Regions from separate parts of the Mesorhizobium sp. B3-1-9 genome, predicted to be linked through region 3. Evidence: riboswitches for the same ligand, from Rfam matches in the RefSeq annotation. Region 3 holds a riboswitch; each other region holds the start of a gene.

Region 1 (4,967 bases), on a different contig from region 3:
CGCCGGAACAGGCCGACGAGCCGCGAGCGGCTGGTGGCGATGCGGAACGCCTGGTCCGTGCTCTCGATCAGTCTGTGGGCGAAGGCGATGCGCTCCGGCTCATAGCTGTCGAGCAGGCGCGGATCGGCGCGGCCCTGGACGACGGCAGCGAGCTTCCAGGCAAGGTTCACCGCATCGCCCATGCCGGTGTTCATCCCCTGTCCGCCGGCCGGGCTGTGAATGTGGCCAGCGTCGCCGCAGAGGAACACACGGCCGACGCGAAAATTCTCGGCGACGCGATGATGGACCCCGTAGGTCGAGAACCAGTTGACCTCGTCGACCGTTACGCCGGTGTCGCGCTCGACGTCGGCGCGTATCGCCTCGAAGCTGATCGTCTCGTCCGCCTCATGCGCCTTCGGCACGATGCCGATCAGCCGGATCGAACCCGACTGCCGGACCGGCATGACGATGGCAAAACCGTAGGTGCTGATGGTCGTGTCCATGCCGTTGCGGGTGATGTCGCCACGGCCTTTCACGTCGACGACGTAGAAGGACTGTTCGTAGGCGCCGCCGGGAAAGCCGATATTCAGCCCGTGGCGCACTGTGCTGTGGGCGCCGTCGCAACCGGCGAGGTAGTTGGCGACGACGGTTTCCGTCTGGCCTTCCTTGCTTAGCGTCGCGATGACCGCGTGGCCCTTGTCCTGGAAAGCGATGAGCTCCGTGCCGCGCTCCACCTCGACGCCGGCGCGCTCCAGATGCGTGATCAGCACGCGCTCGTGGATGTCCTGCGGCAGCGCGAAGGCGAAGGAATAGGGGCTGATGCCGCGGCCGAAATCGGCGAGCGGGAGTCTCGCGGCGACGCCTGCCGGCGTGTGCACGGTGAGCTGTTCGATCTTCACGCCCGCTGCAAGCACGTCGTCGACGATGCCGATCTGGCGGTGGAATTCCAGCGTGCGCGCCTGGACGGCCAGCGCGCGCGAGGTTTCGCCGGGAGCGGCGGCCTTGTCGAAGATGCGCACCGGAACGCCGAGCTTGGTCAACCAGAGCGCGAGCGTCAGCCCGGTCGGGCCGGCGCCGGCGATGAGGACCTTGGTCTTTGACATGGTCATTTTCCTTCTCCCTCAACGATACGGACTTTTTCGTGTTCCCGCAGCCGGTTTACGCCGGCAGTGACGACCCGGTCGCCCTTGGTGAGCCCGGCACTGACGACTACGCGGTCGGTCTCGTAGCGGGCGATGGTGACCGGCTTGAGCTCGACAGCCGACGAGGCCGACACCACCCAGACGGCGGGCTTGCCTTCCTTGTCGAACAGCGCGCTGCCCGGCAGCAGCACGACAGGCGCGCCGGCGTTCTCGACGCGGCCGGCGACACTTGCGCCGAAACGCATCTCGTCAGGCGCTTTCTCGAGCGAAACCTTCACCTGGAAGGTGCGGGTGGCGGCGTCGGCCATCGGCGCTATCTCGCGCACAGTGCCGGCGGTCGAGATAGCCGGATTGCTGAGCAGCGAGACGGTGACGGCGGGTATCTTTCGACCGCGCCGGTCGCTGGTAAAGGCTGCTTCCGCGATAGAGAACACCGCGTCGCGGCTCTCCGGATCGGCGACGCGTACCACCATCTGCCCAACATTGACCGATTGGCCGGCCTCGGCGCCGGTGGCGGTGACGATGCCGTCGAATTCGGCCCGGAGCTCGGTGTAACCGAGCTGGTCCTTGGCCATCGCGAAGGCGATGTTCGCCGATTTCAGCTTGGCCTCGGCCGAGCGCAGATTCTTTAGCGTCGCGTCATGGTTGGCGCGTGTCGTGAAACCCTTGGCGAGCAGCGCGCTGATACGCGCTTCGGCGGCGCTGGCTTCCACCAGCACGGCCTCGGCCGCTGTCACATCGGCTTCCGCACTGGCCAGCCGGTTTCGATAATCCTGGTCGTCGACCTGGGCGAGCACCTCGCCCTTCTTCACCGTGGCGCCGACCTCGGCGGTGCGCTGGATGAGCTTGCCGGAAACGCGAAAACCGAGATCGCTCTCCAGCCTCGGCTTGATCTCGCCGATGGCGACGCGGTTATCCGCGGCGGGTTCCGGCGAGACCGAAACTGCCTTGACCAGCTTGGTTTCGGGCATGCCCGGCGCGACGTTCGATGCTTCGCTTCTGGCGCCGTGCCAGACCATCACGGCACCGCAAGCGAGAGCGGCGATCGAGCCGGCGACAAGGCGGCGCCTGAGCGGCTTGTTGTGCCCAAGAGGACTGTTGTGAAAACGTGCGGCAATCATGTCGTCTCCGTGCCCAAGGTTGCGGCCGCGCTTGGGAGGACGCGGCGGCCGGGAAAACTGCGTTGGCTGGCAGGGGATCGAGGCGTTGCAACCTGTCTTTCGCCAGCCCGATCTTTTTGCGATTTCGGCTCCGGCAAATCCCGAACGGTTTCTGAAAATTTTCCGATGTTTGGGTGAGACGGCGCGAGGAGGGATTGACTGCTACGCATTCGTTGGTATGTAACGTTATTACATATCATAACGAGAATCGAACCACGAATGCATTTCTCCAGGCAGGTCGCTTCACGCGGTGATGAACGCGCGCAGAAGCCGTTGCGACTCGCGCGCGGACAACCTACGATGGCTGCGTCATGGTCCCCGAGCCGCAAGGCGAGGGGTGAAAAGGGAACACGGTGAGATCCGGTCTGGATTGAACCCGTGGCTGCCCCCGCAACTGTGAGCGGCGAGCTTCATCCGAAACGCCACTGGCCGGCAAGGCTGGGAAGGCGGATGGCGCAACGACCCGCGAGCCAGGAGACCTGCCATCGACATGAGTTGACCGGACGGGGTGTGCCGGGAGGAGACGCGGGCACCGGTCTTGTCGGCCGGCTCGTCCAGCATCCTTCCGTCGCCATTTTGGAAAGTGACGGAAATGTTGGACGCCTCGAGAGCAATTCCAGGAAAAGTGTGTAGCGGTTTTCCGTCTGGAATTGCGTCAAAACAAAGAGATAGAGCGGTTCGCCGTTTCCGTGAAACGGTGAAACGCTCGAGCCATCGCATCATCGTCTGTTCGCTGTGTCGCGATACCGTGACCGGGCTGAGGTCCGGCGAGGGTTTGTGCGCCGACCTGCGCTCCAGGCTTTCCTTGCAGCCGGCGCCTTCCTTTGCCATCGAGACCATCGACTGCATGGCGGGTTGCGCGCGGCCGCTCGCCGTGGCCTTCATGGCGCAAGGCAAAGCCACCTATCTCTTCGGTTCCATCGACAGGGGCACCGACGCCGGCGCGCTGGTCGAATTTGCCAGGCTCTATGCCTCGCTGCCCGACGGCTGGTGCAATTCCGGCCAGCGCCCGGCAAGGCTAGCCGGCAAGATACTGGCGCGCATCCCCGCCGCGGGTAAGGCCAGGAAGCAAGTCCGGTGAACGTGCCCCTGCTTGAAGCCCGCGATCTGGGCGCCATGGCAAACGGCCGGACGCTAGTCGAGGATCTCAGCCTGTCGCTGGCGGCGGGTGAGCGGCTCGCCATCATCGGCCCGAACGGCGCCGGCAAGACGACTCTGCTGCGCATGTTGTGCGGAGCGTTGTCGCCGAGCCACGGCGAGGTTCGCCTGGCCGGGCGCCGGCTGGACAGGATCACCGCCGCCGAGCGGGCGCTCAGCATCGCCGTCGTCGGCCAGACGGACCAGCCGGATCCACGGCTGGCGCTCATCGACTATGTCGAGCTTGGCCGCGTCCCGCATGCCGGCCTGAGGCGCCGGCACGACGATCGCGACATCGTCGTCGAAGCACTGCGCCGGACCGGGCTCTTGCCACTGCTCGCGCGCAGCATCGGCTCGCTCTCCGGCGGCGAGCGCCAGCGCGCGCAGCTCGCCCGTGCCATCGCGCAAGAGCCGAAGATCCTGTTCCTCGACGAGCCGACCAACCACCTTGACCCGCGCGCCCGCGCAGAACTGCTCGAACTGGTGGCCGAATTCAGCATGACCGTGGTCGCCGTGCTGCACGATCTCGCCTTGGTGGCGCCCTTCGCCACCAACGTCGCGGTGATGAGCAACGCCCGGCTGCACGCGCTGGCGCCGCCGCGCGAGGCGCTGGCGCAGCCGCATATCCGCGAGGTTTTCGGCATCGACGTGCTGCGCCTGCGGCACCCGACCGAGGACCGCGAGCTCACCGTCTTCGAACTGCCCACGCGCGCTTGCTCGCCATCCTGAACCTGCCAACCCAAACAAGGAGCACCATCCCGTGAAACGCCTCGCTTTGTCGTTTGCCTTCTCGCTTCTCGCCTCGGTCGCCTTCGCCTTCCCGGTCACCGTCGACAGCTGCGGCAAGCCGCTCACCTTCGATGCACCGCCAAAACGCGCCGTCATCCAGGACCTCAACATGGCCGAGATGGCCTTCGTGCTGAAGCTGCAGCCGTCGATCGTCGGGCTTACCGGCATCACCGGCTGGTACAAGGTCGGCCCCGAGTTCAAGGCCGGGCAGGGCTCCATCCCGGAGCTGGCGCCAAAATATCCGACGCTGGAAAACCTCGTCGCCGTGCAGCCGGATTTCTTCTTCGCCGGCTGGTACTACGGCATGAAGCCGGGCGGCGAGGTCACGCCCGACACGCTCGCCCCACACGGCATCAAGACGCTGGTGCTGACCGAAAGCTGCGTCCATCTCGACAAGAACCGGCCCGCCGCCTCGATGGACTTGCTCTATGGCGACGTCGAGAAGCTCGGCAAGATCTTCGGCAAAGAGACGGAGGCCGAAAAGCTGGTCGCCGGCTGGAAGGCCGAGCTTGCCGATATCACCGCCAAGGTCGGCGACCGCAAGGGCACGCGCGTGTTCCTCTACGATTCCGGCGAGGACAAGCCCTTCACCGCCGGCAAGTTCGCCATTCCCAACGCCATGATCGCAGCCGCCGGCGGCGAAAACATAATGGCCGACATGGAGACGAGTTGGGGCAACACCGACTGGGAGACGGTCGCCTCGCGCAATCCACAGTTCCTCATCCTGCTCGATTACCAGGACGGCGGCGGCTACAGGAAG
Region 2 (4,967 bases), on a different contig from region 3:
CGCCTAGCGCGCGACGGGTAGTCCGCTCCGCAGACGTCGATGATCGAGATGAACTGGCAGCGTGGATCGTCGCGCAGGAAGGTCGCTACCTCGATCAGATTGCCCGGTTCAACCGAAACCGTCAGTTCGCCATAGGCAAGCACGGCTTCGCCGATGCGGCCGGAGAGCTTCTCGCCGAGATAGGTGGAGAGTCCGTTCAACGCCTGGGTCATCGGCTCACCGTTCGATCGTGCCGGTGCGGCGGATCTTCTTCTGCAGAAGGAGAATGCCGTAGAGCAGCGCTTCCGCGCTCGGCGGGCAGCCGGGCACATAGATGTCGACCGGCACGACGCGGTCGCAGCCGCGCACCACCGAATAGGAATAGTGGTAATAGCCGCCGCCATTGGCGCAGGAGCCCATCGAGATGACGTAGCGCGGCTCCGGCATCTGGTCGTAGACCTTGCGCAGCGCCGGCGCCATCTTGTTGGTCAGCGTGCCGGCGACGATCATGATGTCGGACTGGCGCGGCGACGCGCGCGGCGCGACGCCGAAGCGCTCCGAGTCATAGCGCGGCATCGAGGTGTGGATCATCTCGACCGCGCAGCAGGCGAGGCCGAAGGTCATGAACATCAGCGAGCCGCTGCGCGCCCAGGTGATCAGCGCTTCGGTCGAGGTGACAAGGAAACCCTTGTCGGCCAGTTCATTGTTGATTTCGAGGAAGAAGGGATCGTCCTCCCCCACCGGCCTGCCGGTGTTGGGGTCAATGATGCCCTTGGGCTTCGGCGCGACGAGGGTGCCTGAACTGTCGTTCAATCCCATTCCAGCGCTCCTTTTTTCCATTCATAGGCAAAGCCGATGGTCAGCACCGCCAGGAACACCATCATCGACCAGAAGCCGAGCATGCCGACCTTGGAGAAGGAGACCGCCCACGGGAACAGGAAGGCGACCTCGAGATCGAAGATGATGAACAGGATCGACACCAGGTAGAAGCGGATGTCGAATTTCATACGGGCGTCGTCAAACGAGTTGAAGCCGCATTCATAGGCGGAAAGCTTCTCCGGATCGGGATTGCGGTAGGCCACCAGGAACGGCGCTATGAGCAGCGCAAGGCCGACGACCAGCGCCACGGCGATGAACAGGACGATCGGCAGATATGAACTCAGGAGTGCGCTCATGCGGCGGCTTTCCTTAGGCGGGCAGTTCACTTTGATTACAGCAACGAACTCTAATGCGGAAGCGTGACAGTTTAACCGCTGAACCGTTTTAAGGGGCCCATGCTGCAACGCGGCGAGGGTTAGCGCAGCGGTTTCGGTGACGCAAGTCAAACCTTGTTCAAATCGCGGCCCTGGACGCCTTATCGGAAGAAACTGGTCCGATCCGCTCCTGTTTGATTTCCTTCGCTTTTTACTCCACTTTTCTCTCCTGACATATCTCCCGCCATTTGCCTGCTAGCATCGCCGGAATCACCGGCTAAAAATCCGGCAAATGATCAGGGCAAGGGCGCCTCGATGAAGGACAAGATTTCGCTGGCCATGGCGAGGCGCATTGCGCTCGGAGCACAGGGGTTCAACGACCCAAGGCCCGGCGGCGTTCCGGATCGCCGCCACCTTGCGCGCGTGCTTTCACGAACCGGCCTGTTGCAGATCGATTCCGTCAGCGCTGTGGTGCGCGCTCATTATATGCCGCTCTATTCTCGCCTCGGCCCCTACCCGCTTGCGCTGCTCGACAACGCCGCGGTCACCCGCAAGCGCGCGGTCTTTGAGTATTGGGCGCATGAGGCGTCGTTCCTGCCTGTCGAAACCTACCCTTTGATGCGCTGGCGCATGCTGCGCGCCGAGCAGGGCGACGAGATGTATCTCGGCCTGGCGAAATGGGGCCGGGAGCGCAAGGCGATGATCGACGAGATCTATGCGCAGGTCGCCGAACGCGGCCCGATCGCCGCGTCCGACATCGAAGGCCACAAGGGCAATGGCGGCTGGTGGGGCTGGAGCGAGGCCAAGCACGCTTTCGAATGGCTGTTCTGGGCCGGACGCATCACCACCGCCTACCGGCGCGGCTTCGAACGCTATTACGACCTGCCCGAGCGCGTTTTGCCGCAGGCCGTACTCGACCTGCCGGTACCCTCGGTCGAGGACGCGCATCGCGAATTGCTGCGCATCTCGGCCCGCGCCCATGGCATCGCCACCTATGGCGACCTTCGCGACTATTTTCGTCTCGCGCCGGGCGATACGAAAGACCGCATCGAGGAACTGGTCGAAGCGGGCGAACTGCTGCCTGTGAAGGTCGAGAGCTGGGACAAGACCGCCTATCTCCACAAGGACGCCCGCTTTCCACGCCGGATAGAGGCCCGCGCCCTGCTCGCCCCCTTCGATCCCGTCGTCTTCGAGCGCACCCGGACGGAAAAACTCTTCGGCTTCCGCTACCGCATCGAGATCTACACGCCGGCCGAAAAGCGCCAATACGGCTACTACGTGCTGCCCTTCCTGCTTGGCGACCGCATCGTCGCCCGTGTCGATCTGCGAGCCGATCGGCCGGCGAGCGTGCTGCGCGTCCATGCCGCCTTTGCAGAGGCCGGCGCCCCCGCCGAAACGGTCGCCCAGCTCTTCGACGAATTGAAGCAGATGCAGGCATGGCTCGGCCTGGAGGCGATCGAAGTGACGCCGGCCGGCGACCTCGGGCCGGCGCTGGCCGACATCGCGGTGTCGTAGCCGTGCGTTGACATGCACCCGGCCATAAGCCTAAATCCGCCGCAGACGGTCTTCTCCCGGCAAAGGGAGGAGCCAAGAGGGAATGCGGTGCGGGCCAACGCCCAAATCCGCGGCTGTCCCCGCAACTGTAAGCGACGAGCCCCGGCCGAAAACCACTGGGATGTTCCCGGGAAGGCGGCCTTCAAGGCGACGACTCGCGAGCCAGGAGACCTGCCGTCTGAGACTTTAAGTATCCGAATGCCCGGCGGGTTTTCCGGGCAAGGAGCCTGGTTTTGGATCGCAACGGCAGTTTCCCGGCAAATAGTGCGGATATTTCGTCCGAGCCCGACGCGCTGGCCGGCGTGACCGTCATCGTCTGCTCCTCCTGCCGCGACGAAACCGGCTCGGACGCCCATCCGCGTCCCGGCGCGCTGCTGGCTGAAGACACGCGCCGTGCCGCCTCCGGTGAAAACGTCCGCATCCGCACCGTCGAATGCCTCGGCAATTGCAAGCGCCGGCTGAGCGCCGCGCTGCTGCGCGACGGCTGCTGGAGCTATGTCTTCGGCGATCTGACCCCGACCAGCGGCGCCGACCTCATCGCCGGCGCAAAGCTCTTCGCCATCTCGACCGACGGCCTGATCCCCTGGCGCGGCCGGCCCGATTCCCTCAAGCGCGGCCTGGTTGCCCGCATCCCTCCCCTCGACATGCTGAAGGACTGACCATGAACGCTTCCGTTTCCCGTGTTCCCTGCACCGTCGTCACCGGCTTCCTCGGCGCCGGCAAGACGACGCTGATCCGCAACCTGCTCGAGAACGCCAAGGGCAAGCGGCTGGCGATCATCGTCAACGAGTTCGGCGATGTCGGCATCGACGGCGAGATACTGAAAGGCTGCGGCGTCGACACCTGCCCAGAGGAAAACATCGTCGAGCTCGCCAATGGCTGCATCTGCTGCACCGTGGCCGACGATTTCGTGCCGGCGCTCGACCAGATCCTGTCGCTCAACCCCAAGGTCGACCACATCCTGATCGAGACCTCCGGCCTCGCTCTGCCGAAGCCGCTGGTCCAGGCCTTCCAGTGGCCGACGGTGAAGAGCCGCGTCACGGTCGACGGGGTCCTCGCCGTTGTTGATGGCCCGGCGCTGGCCGACGGCCGCGTCGCTTCCGACATGGATGCCCTGCAGGCCCAGCGCGCCGCGGACGTGACGCTCGACCATGACGATCCGGTCGAAGAGGTATTCGAGGACCAGATTGCCTGCGCCGACCTGATCATCCTGTCGAAGAGCGACCTGATGGATGCGGCCGGATCGCAGCGCGCCAACGCCGTCATCGGCAAGCACGTCGCGCGCGCCGTGAAGATCGTTCCGACCGCGCAAGGCAAGGTCGACCCGTCGGTGCTGCTCGGCCTCGGGCTCGCCGTCGAGGACGACATCGAGAACCGCAAGACGCACCACGACGACGAGCTCGACCATGAGCATGACGATTTCGATTCCTTCGTCATCGACATCCCGTCGGTTGCCAACCCCGATGAGCTGGCCAATCGCGTCGCCCTTGCCGCAGAGCAGGAAAACGTGCTGCGCGTCAAAGGTTTCGTCGAGGTCGGCGGCAAGCCGATGCGCCTCCTGCTCCAGGCCGTTGGCCCGCGCGTCAACCACTATTATGACCGCGCCTGGACGGCGGATGACGACCGCCGCTCGCGGCTCGTCGTCATCGGCCTCAAGGGGCTGAACCGCCCGGCGATCGAACGTATCCTCGCCGGCTGAGACCAACACCAAAGCGATGCATATCCTCACCACGACATCCGCTTCGCTCGACGATCTCGCCGAGCCGGTCGACCTCAGGCAGACGCCTGCGGATGTGGTGGCCCTGTCCTTCACCGACAGCGACCTCGCCGGTCTGGCCGCCGCCTGGAAGGCCGATGCCGCGCGGCTGCCCGCGATGCGGCTTGCGGCGCTGCGCGACCTTCGCCACCCGATGTCGGTGGATCTTTGGATCGACAGCGTCGCCCGCCACGCCAAGGTCGTCCTGGTGCGCATCCTCGGCGGCTATGAGTGGTGGCGCTATGGCTGCGACCAGCTCGCCGCGGTCGCGCGCGAGCGCGGCATCAAGCTGGCGCTGCTGCCCGGCGAAAGCCATGACGAGGACCAGCGGCTGATCGAAGGCTCGACGCTGCCGCGTGCCGAGCTCGACGCGCTGCTCGGCTATTTCCGCGAAGGCGGGCCGGCCAATATGGCGGCGCTGGTGCAAAGGCTGGCAAGGCTTGCGGGGGCTGAGGCGGCCGTGGTTGATGCGGTCAGTGTGCCGA
Region 3 (4,967 bases):
ATCAGGGCTGGCCGCTCTACCTGCAGCGGTTCCAGGACCTCTTTTCCCGGGCAGCCTGACAGCACCACCCGGTACCGAAGGGCTTGGCCCGCACGACAGCCATTGGAAGGAGCGCGGAAAATGGAAGCTTATTGGCTGAGCACGCTCGGCGTGCTTGCGCTCTGTCTCCTGTCGGTGGCGCTGGCGGTCTATTCCGGCTCGTCCAAGGGATTTGCGGGCAAGCTTTCGGGTCCGGTCGTCCCGGCGGACGACGACAACCGGCTCTACCGGATCGACCGCGTCCACATGAATTCGGTCGAGGCGCTGGCCCCTTTCGTCGTGCCCGTGATGCTGGCGATGATGGTCGGCGTCGGCCCGGTGACGCTCGCCGTGCTTGTCTGGGTTCACCTGGCGATACGCCTCGTACACATGGTCATCTACCTGCGTGGAGGAAACGCCGCCAAGGGCGGCAGCGTCAGGACGATCCTCTATGTCTCGGGCGCGCTGGTCACGCTTGTTCTCATCCTCGTGACGGGGTGGGCGGCGCTTCGCTGAGCAGCTTTCGCTTCGTCGGCGGACACCCTCGGCCGATCAGAGGTTCATCCCGGTACAACCACAATCCCTGTTGGTCCGGCAACGAACGCGCTCGCGGCGGTTGCGTTCCCGATATGCCAGGCTGCACATCGCCTTGGGCAGGATCAAGTAACGAATTGGTGGGACGGCTGCGCATCAGTCCTTCGGCGCGTTGCTGTAGAGCGCCACGCCGACGCGGTCGTTGCGCCGCCACCGCACCAGAGCGCGATAGGCCGTATCGTCGGCCGGGACCTCGAGCAGGAAGCGGTCCGGGATCTCCACATCGGCGCCGACGCGCAATTCCGCACCTTGCTCGTGCTGATTTCTGACCGAGCAGCCGATCCTGACGCCGGCGGCGATGATCGTGGCTTCCTTGAGCACGAATTCGCGCGCATGAAGACGGCGCTCGGTCTCGGGAAAATTGGCCATATCCGGCGGGCTCCTCAGGCAAGGCTCTCCTCGCAACAGGGCAGCACCATAGCAGCGAGGCGTTTCCGTTCCGTTAGCAATCACTGAAACGCGGAACGGCAGCTTCATAGGCCGACCGCGTTCATCGGGATCTCTCATGCCCAGAGGGTTCAACCAGAGACGATGACCCCGCTCGCGTGCAGGACCCAGCGGCGGCCGTCGCCGCGGAACTCGGTGAGCGACAGCGGCTCGATGTCGATCTTCCAGACCGAGGAAAGCGGCGCGCCCAGAACATGCACCATGGCCGCGCGGATCGGCAGGGCGTGCGTGAGCGCGATGGTATGACCGCTCTCGGAAGCCAGGCGCTCCATCAGCGCGGCGCCGCGCCGGGCGACGGCGGCAAGCGATTCGCCGCCATGGGGCGCCGCTTCCGCATCGGCGAACCAGGCCGCCATGCCTTCCGGATCTTCTGCCTGCACCTCCTCGAAGCCTTTGCCGGCCCAGCGCCCGAAATCCTGCTCGGCAAGCAGCGGCTCGACCGTCGCCTCGAGGCCGAGCGCCTCGGCCGTCTGCCGCGCGGCCAGCGCCGGACTCGTCCAGACGCGGTCGGCGCGGCGCAGCGAAGCGGCCAGCGCGCCGGCACGCTCGAAGGCTCGCGGCTCCGGCGCCTCGTCACTCGGAAAACGACCCTTGCGCGTGGCCTGCGTCGCGCCGCTTGCGATCATCGTCAGGCGGGCGAGCATCCCAAAACTCCGTGGTCCAGTGAAATTTCGGCCGCGCGAAGCCGTGTTGGCCATTACATGTCGTTGACAGGCGAACGAAGTGCTGACAAGTGTTTTAGCGCTATACGGGATTGGAAGCCGGTGCGAGTCCGGCACGGTCGCGCCACTGTGATCGGCACCAGCCGAAAGTCAGGCCTTATTCCGCAGCATTGTTCGATCAACGGGACGCAGTATCCCACGGGAGGTCAATATGTCCGACACCACCTTCGCCCCCAGCTACGGTCCGGTTGCGATTCCGGTTCGCGAGCTTCTGCCGTGGGCCATCTTCGCCGGCCTGCTGTTGATGCTGGCGATCTATTTCGTCGGGGCGGAAGAAGGCGCGACGTCGCTGCTCCGCGGCACCTATGTGCACGAATTCGTGCATGACGGCCGCCACCTGCTCGGCTTCCCCTGCCACTAAGGCGGTTCAGCATCGCTGAACTCGCTTCGATTTTGGTCTAACGCGATTCCGGACGGAAAACCGGCACGCAGTTTTCCTGGAATTGCTGGGTTGGTTTAACGCTATTCCGGACGGAAAACCGCTACGCACTTTTCCTGGAATTGCTTAGAGGGTTAACGACATGGTCGGAAAACTTTTGCTGCGCGGCATGCTTGTCGGGCTGGTTGCGGGGATTCTGGCATTCGCCTTCGCCCGCGTCTATGGCGAGCCGCAGGTCGACAAGGCGATCGCCTTCGAGGAACAGCAGGCCCAGGCGGCCGGCGAGGCGCCGGAGCCCGAGATGGTCAGCCGCGTCATGCAGGCTGGCATCGGTCTCGCAACCGGCGTGCTGGTCTATGGCGCCGCCCTCGGCGGGCTATTCTCGCTGGTCTTCGCCTATGCCTATGGCCGGCTGGGTTCGCTTGGGCCCCGTGGCACTTCGGCGCTCATAGCGCTGCTCGGCTTCCTGGCGGTGATCGTGGTGCCCAGCCTCAAATACCCGGCCAACCCGCCCGCGGTCGGCAATGCCGAGACCATCGGCTACCGCACGGAATTGTTCTTCATCATGATCGTGGTCTCGATCGCGGCGATGGTGGCGGCGGTCGGCCTGGCGCAGCGGCTGTGGACCCGGCTCGGCGCCTGGAACGCCTCGATCGTGGCTGGGCTCGCCTTCCTCGTCGTCTTCGCACTGGTGAAGGCAGCCCTGCCCGACATCAACGAAGTACCGGAGAACTTCTCGGCGACGGTGCTGTGGCAGTTCCGCGTCGCCTCGCTTGGCATCCAGCTTGTGCTATGGACCGTCGTCGGGCTCGGCTTCGGCGCGGTTGCCGAGCGCGTGGTCGCGGCGCGCGACCAGCGCAGCCCTGCCCGCCGCTTCGCCTGAAATCCGATGCGTCGGCCGCCACGGTTCCTTGCCCTGGCGGCCATTTTCTTTTTGGCGACCGCCCTTTCGATCATGACGGCGGCAGCACCCGCCGAAGCGCATAGCGGATCCTTCGCCCCGCCTCCTCCCGGCATCCAGATCCCGAGCCTGACCCACGGCCAGATGGCCGTGATCGCCCGCTACCGCGGCGAGATCCTCGAGCTCGCCCAGCACCAGACCGCGACCGACCCGACCTTCCGGCGGCTCTACAATCACGGCAACCTGCAATTCACCTATTGCCTGTGGGGCCTGATGCCGGGCAGCCTCGCCGACGAGGAGAGCCCCTTCAACGAATGCAGCCACGCCTACCTCGCCACCGCCAAGGCGCTGCTCACCCATATGGCGACGATGCCCTCAGCCGAACGCAACGCGAAAGCACTGATCTCCGATATCGACGCCGACATGGTGCGCAGCGGCGCGTCGTGGATCCTGTGCCAGTATAGCGGCGAGTCTTTCAGCACCGGCGCCGTCGTCGAGCCCAGATGGCGCGACATGGTCTTCCACCTGCCGAGCCTCTGCGTGCTGCTTGCCACGATGGCGGCGCTCGTCGCCGCCGCATGGTCCATCTTCGGCACGCCGCGCGCCCGCGCGGCCTAGCCGAGCGCTGCGCGCCGGCGTAAGCATCGGCAATTGTCCGGTTCCGGATTCGCAGCCGCCAGCCATGTTCGCCCCCGATGCCTTCGCCGTCACCGCCGCCTTATGCAGCGCGCTGAGCTCCATGTTCCTGAGCGAGCTCAAGGGCCGCGTTCCCCTGCTCCAGCTTGCCCGCTGGCAGATGCTCGCAACCTTCGTGATGACCGGCTCGGTGTCGTTGGCGATCGGCGGCTGGCACACGATGGGAGCGAGGGAGTTCTGGCTGCTTGCCGGATCGAGCTTCGCCGGCATCAGCATTGCCAGCACGACCTATTTCGCCACCATCTATTCGGTCGGCCCGCGCATCACGGCGCTGCTCTTCTCGCTCACCTCGCCTTTCGCCCTGGCGCTCGGCTATCTCGTGCTCGGCGAAACCATCAGCCGCTGGCAGGCGCTGGGCGTGGCGCTGGCGCTTGCCGTGCTTGCCATCGGTGGGCAAACGCCGGGGGTCAACGCGGCCTCGGACCCCGGACGATGCTTGCTGATGGTGCCCGAGACGGCAGGCATGGACAGCTGATACGATCGGCGTTGCGGCTCACGCTCCGTGGCTGAGGTTGTTCAATGTCGCTCGTTTACAGACCTGCTCGCGCCGATGATCTCGTGGCGACCGATGCGCTGGTGGTGGCTAGCATCAACGAGCTTACCACTCGGCACGGCTTTGGCCCGATGGCGGCGACGAGCCCTCCCAACTTCCAGCTGTTTTCGCTCGAGGACGACCCCGGCGGCCTGTGGGTGGCGGAAGACGACGGGGACATTGCGGGCTTCGCCTGGAGCTGGGTATGCGGCGATATCTGGTTCCTCGCCCAGCTGTTCGTCGATCCTGGCCGACAAGGCCGCGGCATCGGAAACACGCTGCTGGAACGGACCATGGAGCATGCCCGCGCATCAGGCGCAGCCCACAAGGCACTTATAACATTCACCTTCAATCGTGTGTCGCAGGGGCTTTACATGCGGCACGGCTTGTTTCCCAAAACGCCGATCTACCTTCTCAGCGCCGCGCGCGAACGGGTGACCAAGGCGTTGCCGGAACCGCCGTTGCGCGCCGTCGAAATGGACGACAGCGCCGCGACGATGGAGAAACTTGCCGAGATCGACGCCCGTGCCCTGGGCGCCTCGCGAGTGAAGCATCATCGCTACCTGCGCACCGATCCGTCGACGACAGGCGTCCTGCTCTTTGCTGGCGGCGAGGCGGTCGGCTACGGATACATCAACGCCGGCGGGCATATCGGCCCCCTGGCGGTGATGCGGCCCG
Region 4 (4,967 bases), on a different contig from region 3:
TTTGACGGCACGCTTGGGTAACCAAGCCACCGGGTTGTGCACCGCTTTCCGACCGGCACAACCCCGCCGCGATTGACAATCAATAGGGCGAGCGCATCCTCCACCGCCAACTCTTACAGCGCCGCGCGTTCTTTGAACGCGCAAGGACGCTGTAAAAACTTTGATTCAGCGCATGGCCCTTCCCGAAATCGATTCCGATTTTCGGGATCATGCGCGGGGGTGTGGAGAGTCGGGGCATGTGGGACTTCAGCATCGCCAAGTCGGTGTCCATCATGATGCGGACATGGCCGTTCATCGTCTTTCGCATGATCGTCTATTTCGGCATCACGGTCGCCTACATCATGGCGACCGGCACGGGCGCCAGCGTCGGCTACGGCGTCGGTCACATCTCGACCGATCCGGACGGCCCGATGTCCTTCGCGCTCTGGGGCGGCGTGGTCGGCTTCGGCGTCGTGTCGATCGCCGTCTACTGGATCCGCGAATACATCCTCTACGTGCTGAAGGCGGGCCATATCGCCGTCATGGTGCATCTGATCGACGGCCACGATGTCCCTGACGGCCAGAACCAGATCGCCTATGCCAAGGAAGTGGTCACCCAGCGTTTCGCCGAGGCCAACATCCTTTTCGTCGTCGACCAACTGGTCAAGGGCGCCATCCGCGCCATCACCGGCCTGATCGGCGGCATAGCCGCCTTCCTGCCGATCCCGGGCCTGAGCGGCCTGGTCGGCTTCATCAACACCGTCATCCGTATCTCGCTGACCTATGTCGACGAGATCATCCTCGGCTACAACATCCGCATCAATTCGAACTCGCCCTTCGAGACGGCCAGGCAAGGTGTCGTCCTCTACGCCCAGAACGGCAAGCACATGGTCAAGAACGCCGTCTGGCTGGCGGCGATCATGTGGGGCGTGTCCTTCGTCATCTTCCTGTTGATGCTGGCGCCCGCGGCCGCGATCCTCTGGGTCATGCCGGGTCAGCTTGCCGGCTGGGCTTTCGTGCTGGCCATCGTCTTTGCCTGGGCCTTCAAGGCGGCCTTCATCGAGCCCTTCGCCATTGCATCGCTGATGCAGGTCTATTTCGAAGCCATCGAGGGCCAGGTGCCCAATCCCGAATGGGACCACCGGCTGGCCGAGGCCTCGTCCAAGTTCAGGGAACTGCGCGACAAGGCGCTGGGCTCCTTCGGCGGCGGCTCGCGCTGGGAGGCTCCAAAGACCGCAGCCTGAGGCAAGTCGAGAAACCGGACTTTACCGCCCGGGCCATCTTCATGAAAGCTTCGTCGCGCCAAGGCAGAATATTGGCGCCTCACAGACCAAACGTCATGATCTGCGCTTAGAATTGGCCATTTGGAGGAATTCGATGAGCGATGTCGACTACGCGCTGGGGCATGCAGAGGCGGAACTGCGACGTCTTGTCACTCAGGCGCGGTTGATCGATCCGATCACACGCCGCTTCTTGGAAGCAGCGGGGATCGCCAAAGGCATGCGCATCCTCGATATCGGCAGCGGGGCAGGCGATGTCGCGTTTCTTTGTGGCGAACTCGTTGGGCCGACCGGAGAAGTCGTGGGTACGGACCTTGCCCTGGTAGCTGTCGAGCAGGCGGAACTGCGCGCCAAGAATGCCGGGTCAGATAGAATCGCCTTCAGGCACGGCGACCCGGCCGAAATGAAATTCGACGAACCGTTTGATGCGATAGTTGGTCGTTACGTTCTCCAGTTCATGCCCGATCCGGCGCAATCGCTTCGCCGGATCGTCCGCCATTTGCGAACAGGTGGGATCGTTATATTCCATGAGCTTGACTGGGATGGAGCGCGTTCATCGCCTCCGTCGCCAACCTACGATCAGGTGTGCGGGTTGCTCAGCAGCACTATCGAGAGAGCGGGCGCGCAGGTGCGCCTTGGCGCGCGGCTCGCCCGCGTGTTTGAAGATGCTGGCTTGCCTGCGCCGACCCTGAGATTGGAGGCGGTCATTGCGTCCGGACGTCGAACCGTCGACGTTGTGCATCTTGTGACCGATCTTGTCGAGACACAATTGCCGACCATGGAAAGGCTCGGGATCGTGACAGCTTCGCAAATCGAGCCCTCGGTGCTCGCGGAGCGTATCCTTTCGGAGATAGGCAAAGACGGCACGTTGATGGGACGATCGGAAATAGGCGCTTGGACGGCAACGCCGGCGTGAACGCGCACGTGTCGCGATCACGGCAAATTTGGATCACCCGCGCGACATGATCTTCAACTTGCCATAATGCTCTATCGCCGATTTGAGCGGCGCCTCGCCGGCGCCGCGAAAAGTCTCGCTCATCACCAGTTCCGGCAGCGGCAGGCGCTTGCCCCAGCCATGCGCCTCGAGATCGGGCTTCGGCGCGAAGGCTGAGACGCGGCCGACGCAGAGATAGGCGATCGGCGTCACATGTTCCGGGATCGACAAGAGCTGCTTCAGCGCTTCCGTCTCGATGATGCTGACCCAGCCGACGCCGACACCCTCGGCCCGCGCCGCCAGCCAGAAATTCTGCACCGCGCAGACGGTGCTGTAGAGGTCCATCTCCGGATTGTGCCAGCGCCCGAGCGGCGAATCCTTCGACCGCTGCCGGTCGCAGGTGATGCACAGATTGAGCGCGCTTTCGCAGATGCCCTCGAGCTTAAGCTTGCGGTATAGCGCCTGCCGTTCCGCCTCGATCGCCGGCAGCTCCTGCTCGCGCGCGGCGAGGAACAGGTCGCGCACCTCCCGCCGCCTGCCTGGATCGCGGATGACGATGAAGTTCCACGGCTGCATATAGCCGACCGAGGGCGCATGATGCGCGGCGGTGATGAGCCGCGCCAACACGCTGTCATCGAGATCGTCGGGGACAAAATGGCTGCGCACGTCACGCCTGGTGAACATCGCCCGATAGACCGCGTCGCGCGCCAATTGGTCAAAGTCGTCGCCGCCCGCGGCGATCGCTGCTGCCGTCATCGCTTTTCCCCTTGCGACAAGCAGTTTCCCGCCTGACCAAGCGGAAAACCATGTCTGCCGGGCCGGTCTTCTGGCTCGGGATCCTCCCGCATCCGGCGCCTTCCCGTCATCGACAGTGGCTTTGCCGGCGCGGTCCCCCTCACAGCGTTGGGCACGCCACGGAGTTCAACCGTGTTCCCGATTCTCCCGCGTCGCGGGCACCAGGCAGCGAAGAACCTTACCGCGAAGCTTGCGCCGCGCCAATGGCGCCAGCGACACGGGCTGGCGCAATTTTCCCCAGCCATTCGGCTTTCAAACATGGTCATCCGCGCCGCCGGTGCCTAGATTAGGCGCCATGGCCACCCGTCTCTACACGCACCCGATCTTTCTGGAACACCTCACGCCGCCCGGCCATCCCGAGCGGCCCGACCGCCTGCGCGCCATCGAACGCGTGCTCGACGACGAGGCTTTTTCGGCGCTCGACCGCGTTAAGGCGCCTGAAGGCGACGAGAAAACGATCCTCTATGCGCATCCCGAGGATTTCGTCGAGCGCGTGCGCGCGGCGATCCCTGAGAGCGGCATCGTCTCGATCGACGCCGATACCAGCGCCAGCCCGAAAAGCTGGCAGGCCGTGGTGACGGCGATCGGCGGCGCCAACGCGGCAGTGGACGACGTCTTCGAGGGCCGTGCCGCCAACGTCTTCGTCGCTGCCCGTCCGCCGGGTCACCACGCCGAAAAGGCCACCGCGATGGGCTTCTGCCTGTTCAACACGGCCGCGATCGCCGCCCGCTACGCGCAGAAGAAGCATCAGGCCGAGCGCGTCGCCATCGTCGACTGGGACGTCCACCACGGCAACGGCACACAGGACATTTTTTGGGACGACCCGTCGGTTCTCTATTGCTCGACGCACCAGATGCCGCTTTATCCCGGTACCGGAGCGAAAAGCGAAACCGGCGCCGGCAACATCGTCAACGCGCCGCTCGCGCCGCAGACCGGCAGCGACCTGTTCCGCGACGCCTTCCTGTCGCGCGTGCTGCCCTCGATCGATGCGTTCGCGCCGGACTTGATCATCATTTCCGCCGGTTTCGACGCGCACCACCGCGATCCGCTCGCCGAGATCAACCTGACCGAGGACGATTTCGACTGGGCGACCGGGCAATTGATGGAGCGCGCCGGCCGCCACAGCTCCAACAGGCTCGTCAGCCTGCTTGAAGGCGGCTACGATCTGCAGGGACTGGCATTTTCAGTCGCCGCCCATGTCGGGCGGCTGATGAAGGGATAGGCTATGGCATTGGAAGGCAATGAGGACGTCAAGGCGATGAGCTTCGAACAGGCGCTCGACGCGCTGGAGAAGATCGTCGATGATCTTGAGCGCGGCGACGTCCCGCTCGACCAGTCGATCAAGATCTACGAGCGCGGCGAAGCGCTGAAGGCGCATTGCGACCGTCTGCTGAAAGCGGCCGAGGACAAGGTCGAGAAGATCAGGCTGTCGCGCGACGGCAAACCGGTTGGAACGGAGCCGCTCGACGCTGAGTAATTTGGACGACGGTGGGGCAAAGAAAGCAGGTAAGGAGTTCAAGCTATGTGCCGCAACATCAAGACCCTGGCCAATTTCGAGCCGCCGGCGACCAATGACGAAGTGCATGACGCAGCGCTGCAATTCGTGCGCAAACTGAGCGGCTCGACCAAGCCCTCCAAGCGCAACGAACATGCCTTCCACCATGCCGTCGAGGCGATCACAGCTGTCGCGCGCGAATTGATCGATTCGCTCGAAACCAACCAGGAACCGCGCAATCGCGAGGAAGAGGCGGCCAAGGCGAAGGCCAGGTCGGCGCTGCGTTTCGCCTGAGGATCCGATATGAGCTTTTTTCCGGGAAACGATCCTGAACCGGGCGATGCCTTCGCCTGCGACCAGATCGAGCTGATGGTCGTCCCCAACGCCAAGGACATTGGCGGCTTCGAGGTGCGCCGCGCCCTGCCGACGGCGAAGCGCCGTCTGGTCGGGCCGTTCATCTTCTTCGACCGCATGGGACCGGCGA

The links. Region 3 has a riboswitch for cobalamin ahead of FJW07_RS05160 (CbtB domain-containing protein). Riboswitches for the same ligand answer to the same signal wherever they lie in the genome.
Region 1: another riboswitch for cobalamin. It lies ahead of FJW07_RS07185 (DUF1636 family protein); the one in region 3 lies ahead of FJW07_RS05160 (CbtB domain-containing protein).
Region 2: another riboswitch for cobalamin. It lies ahead of FJW07_RS11445 (DUF1636 family protein); the one in region 3 lies ahead of FJW07_RS05160 (CbtB domain-containing protein).
Region 4: another riboswitch for cobalamin. It lies ahead of bluB (5,6-dimethylbenzimidazole synthase); the one in region 3 lies ahead of FJW07_RS05160 (CbtB domain-containing protein).

What each region holds. Positions count from the first base shown of each region.
Region 1 is NZ_VFTJ01000003.1:184,863-189,829, forward strand. Features, by position in the region: gene FJW07_RS07175 (FAD-dependent monooxygenase) at 1-1,088, opposite strand, end outside; gene FJW07_RS07180 (efflux RND transporter periplasmic adaptor subunit) at 1,085-2,242, opposite strand; cobalamin riboswitch at 2,577-2,783, shown strand; gene FJW07_RS07185 (DUF1636 family protein) at 2,979-3,362, shown strand; gene FJW07_RS07190 (ABC transporter ATP-binding protein) at 3,359-4,147, shown strand; gene FJW07_RS07195 (ABC transporter substrate-binding protein) at 4,179-4,967, shown strand, end outside.
Region 2 is NZ_VFTJ01000005.1:195,617-200,583, forward strand. Features, by position in the region: gene FJW07_RS11425 (NADH-quinone oxidoreductase subunit C) at 1-212, opposite strand, end outside; gene FJW07_RS11430 (NADH-quinone oxidoreductase subunit B) at 217-798, opposite strand; gene FJW07_RS11435 (NADH-quinone oxidoreductase subunit A) at 789-1,154, opposite strand; gene FJW07_RS11440 (winged helix-turn-helix domain-containing protein) at 1,488-2,687, shown strand; cobalamin riboswitch at 2,717-2,920, shown strand; gene FJW07_RS11445 (DUF1636 family protein) at 2,960-3,385, shown strand; gene cobW (cobalamin biosynthesis protein CobW) at 3,388-4,425, shown strand; gene FJW07_RS11455 (cobaltochelatase subunit CobN) at 4,442-4,967, shown strand, end outside.
Region 3 is NZ_VFTJ01000002.1:346,242-351,208, reverse strand. Features, by position in the region: gene FJW07_RS05180 (SRPBCC family protein) at 1-59, shown strand, start outside; gene FJW07_RS05175 (MAPEG family protein) at 121-534, shown strand; gene FJW07_RS05170 (PilZ domain-containing protein) at 709-981, opposite strand; gene FJW07_RS05165 (histidine phosphatase family protein) at 1,131-1,703, opposite strand; adenosylcobalamin (AdoCbl) riboswitch at 1,789-1,932, shown strand; gene FJW07_RS05160 (CbtB domain-containing protein) at 1,933-2,142, shown strand; gene FJW07_RS05155 (CbtA family protein) at 2,303-3,043, shown strand; gene FJW07_RS05150 (hypothetical protein) at 3,095-3,679, shown strand; gene FJW07_RS05145 (DMT family transporter) at 3,744-4,232, shown strand; gene FJW07_RS05140 (GNAT family N-acetyltransferase) at 4,316-4,967, shown strand, end outside.
Region 4 is NZ_VFTJ01000007.1:178,198-183,164, reverse strand. Features, by position in the region: gene FJW07_RS15350 (TetR/AcrR family transcriptional regulator) at 1-5, shown strand, start outside; gene FJW07_RS15345 (hypothetical protein) at 237-1,223, shown strand; gene FJW07_RS15340 (methyltransferase domain-containing protein) at 1,357-2,175, shown strand; gene bluB (5,6-dimethylbenzimidazole synthase) at 2,209-2,949, opposite strand; cobalamin riboswitch at 2,992-3,169, opposite strand; gene FJW07_RS15330 (histone deacetylase family protein) at 3,284-4,210, shown strand; gene FJW07_RS15325 (exodeoxyribonuclease VII small subunit) at 4,214-4,465, shown strand; gene FJW07_RS15320 (DUF2277 domain-containing protein) at 4,511-4,777, shown strand; gene FJW07_RS15315 (pirin family protein) at 4,787-4,967, shown strand, end outside.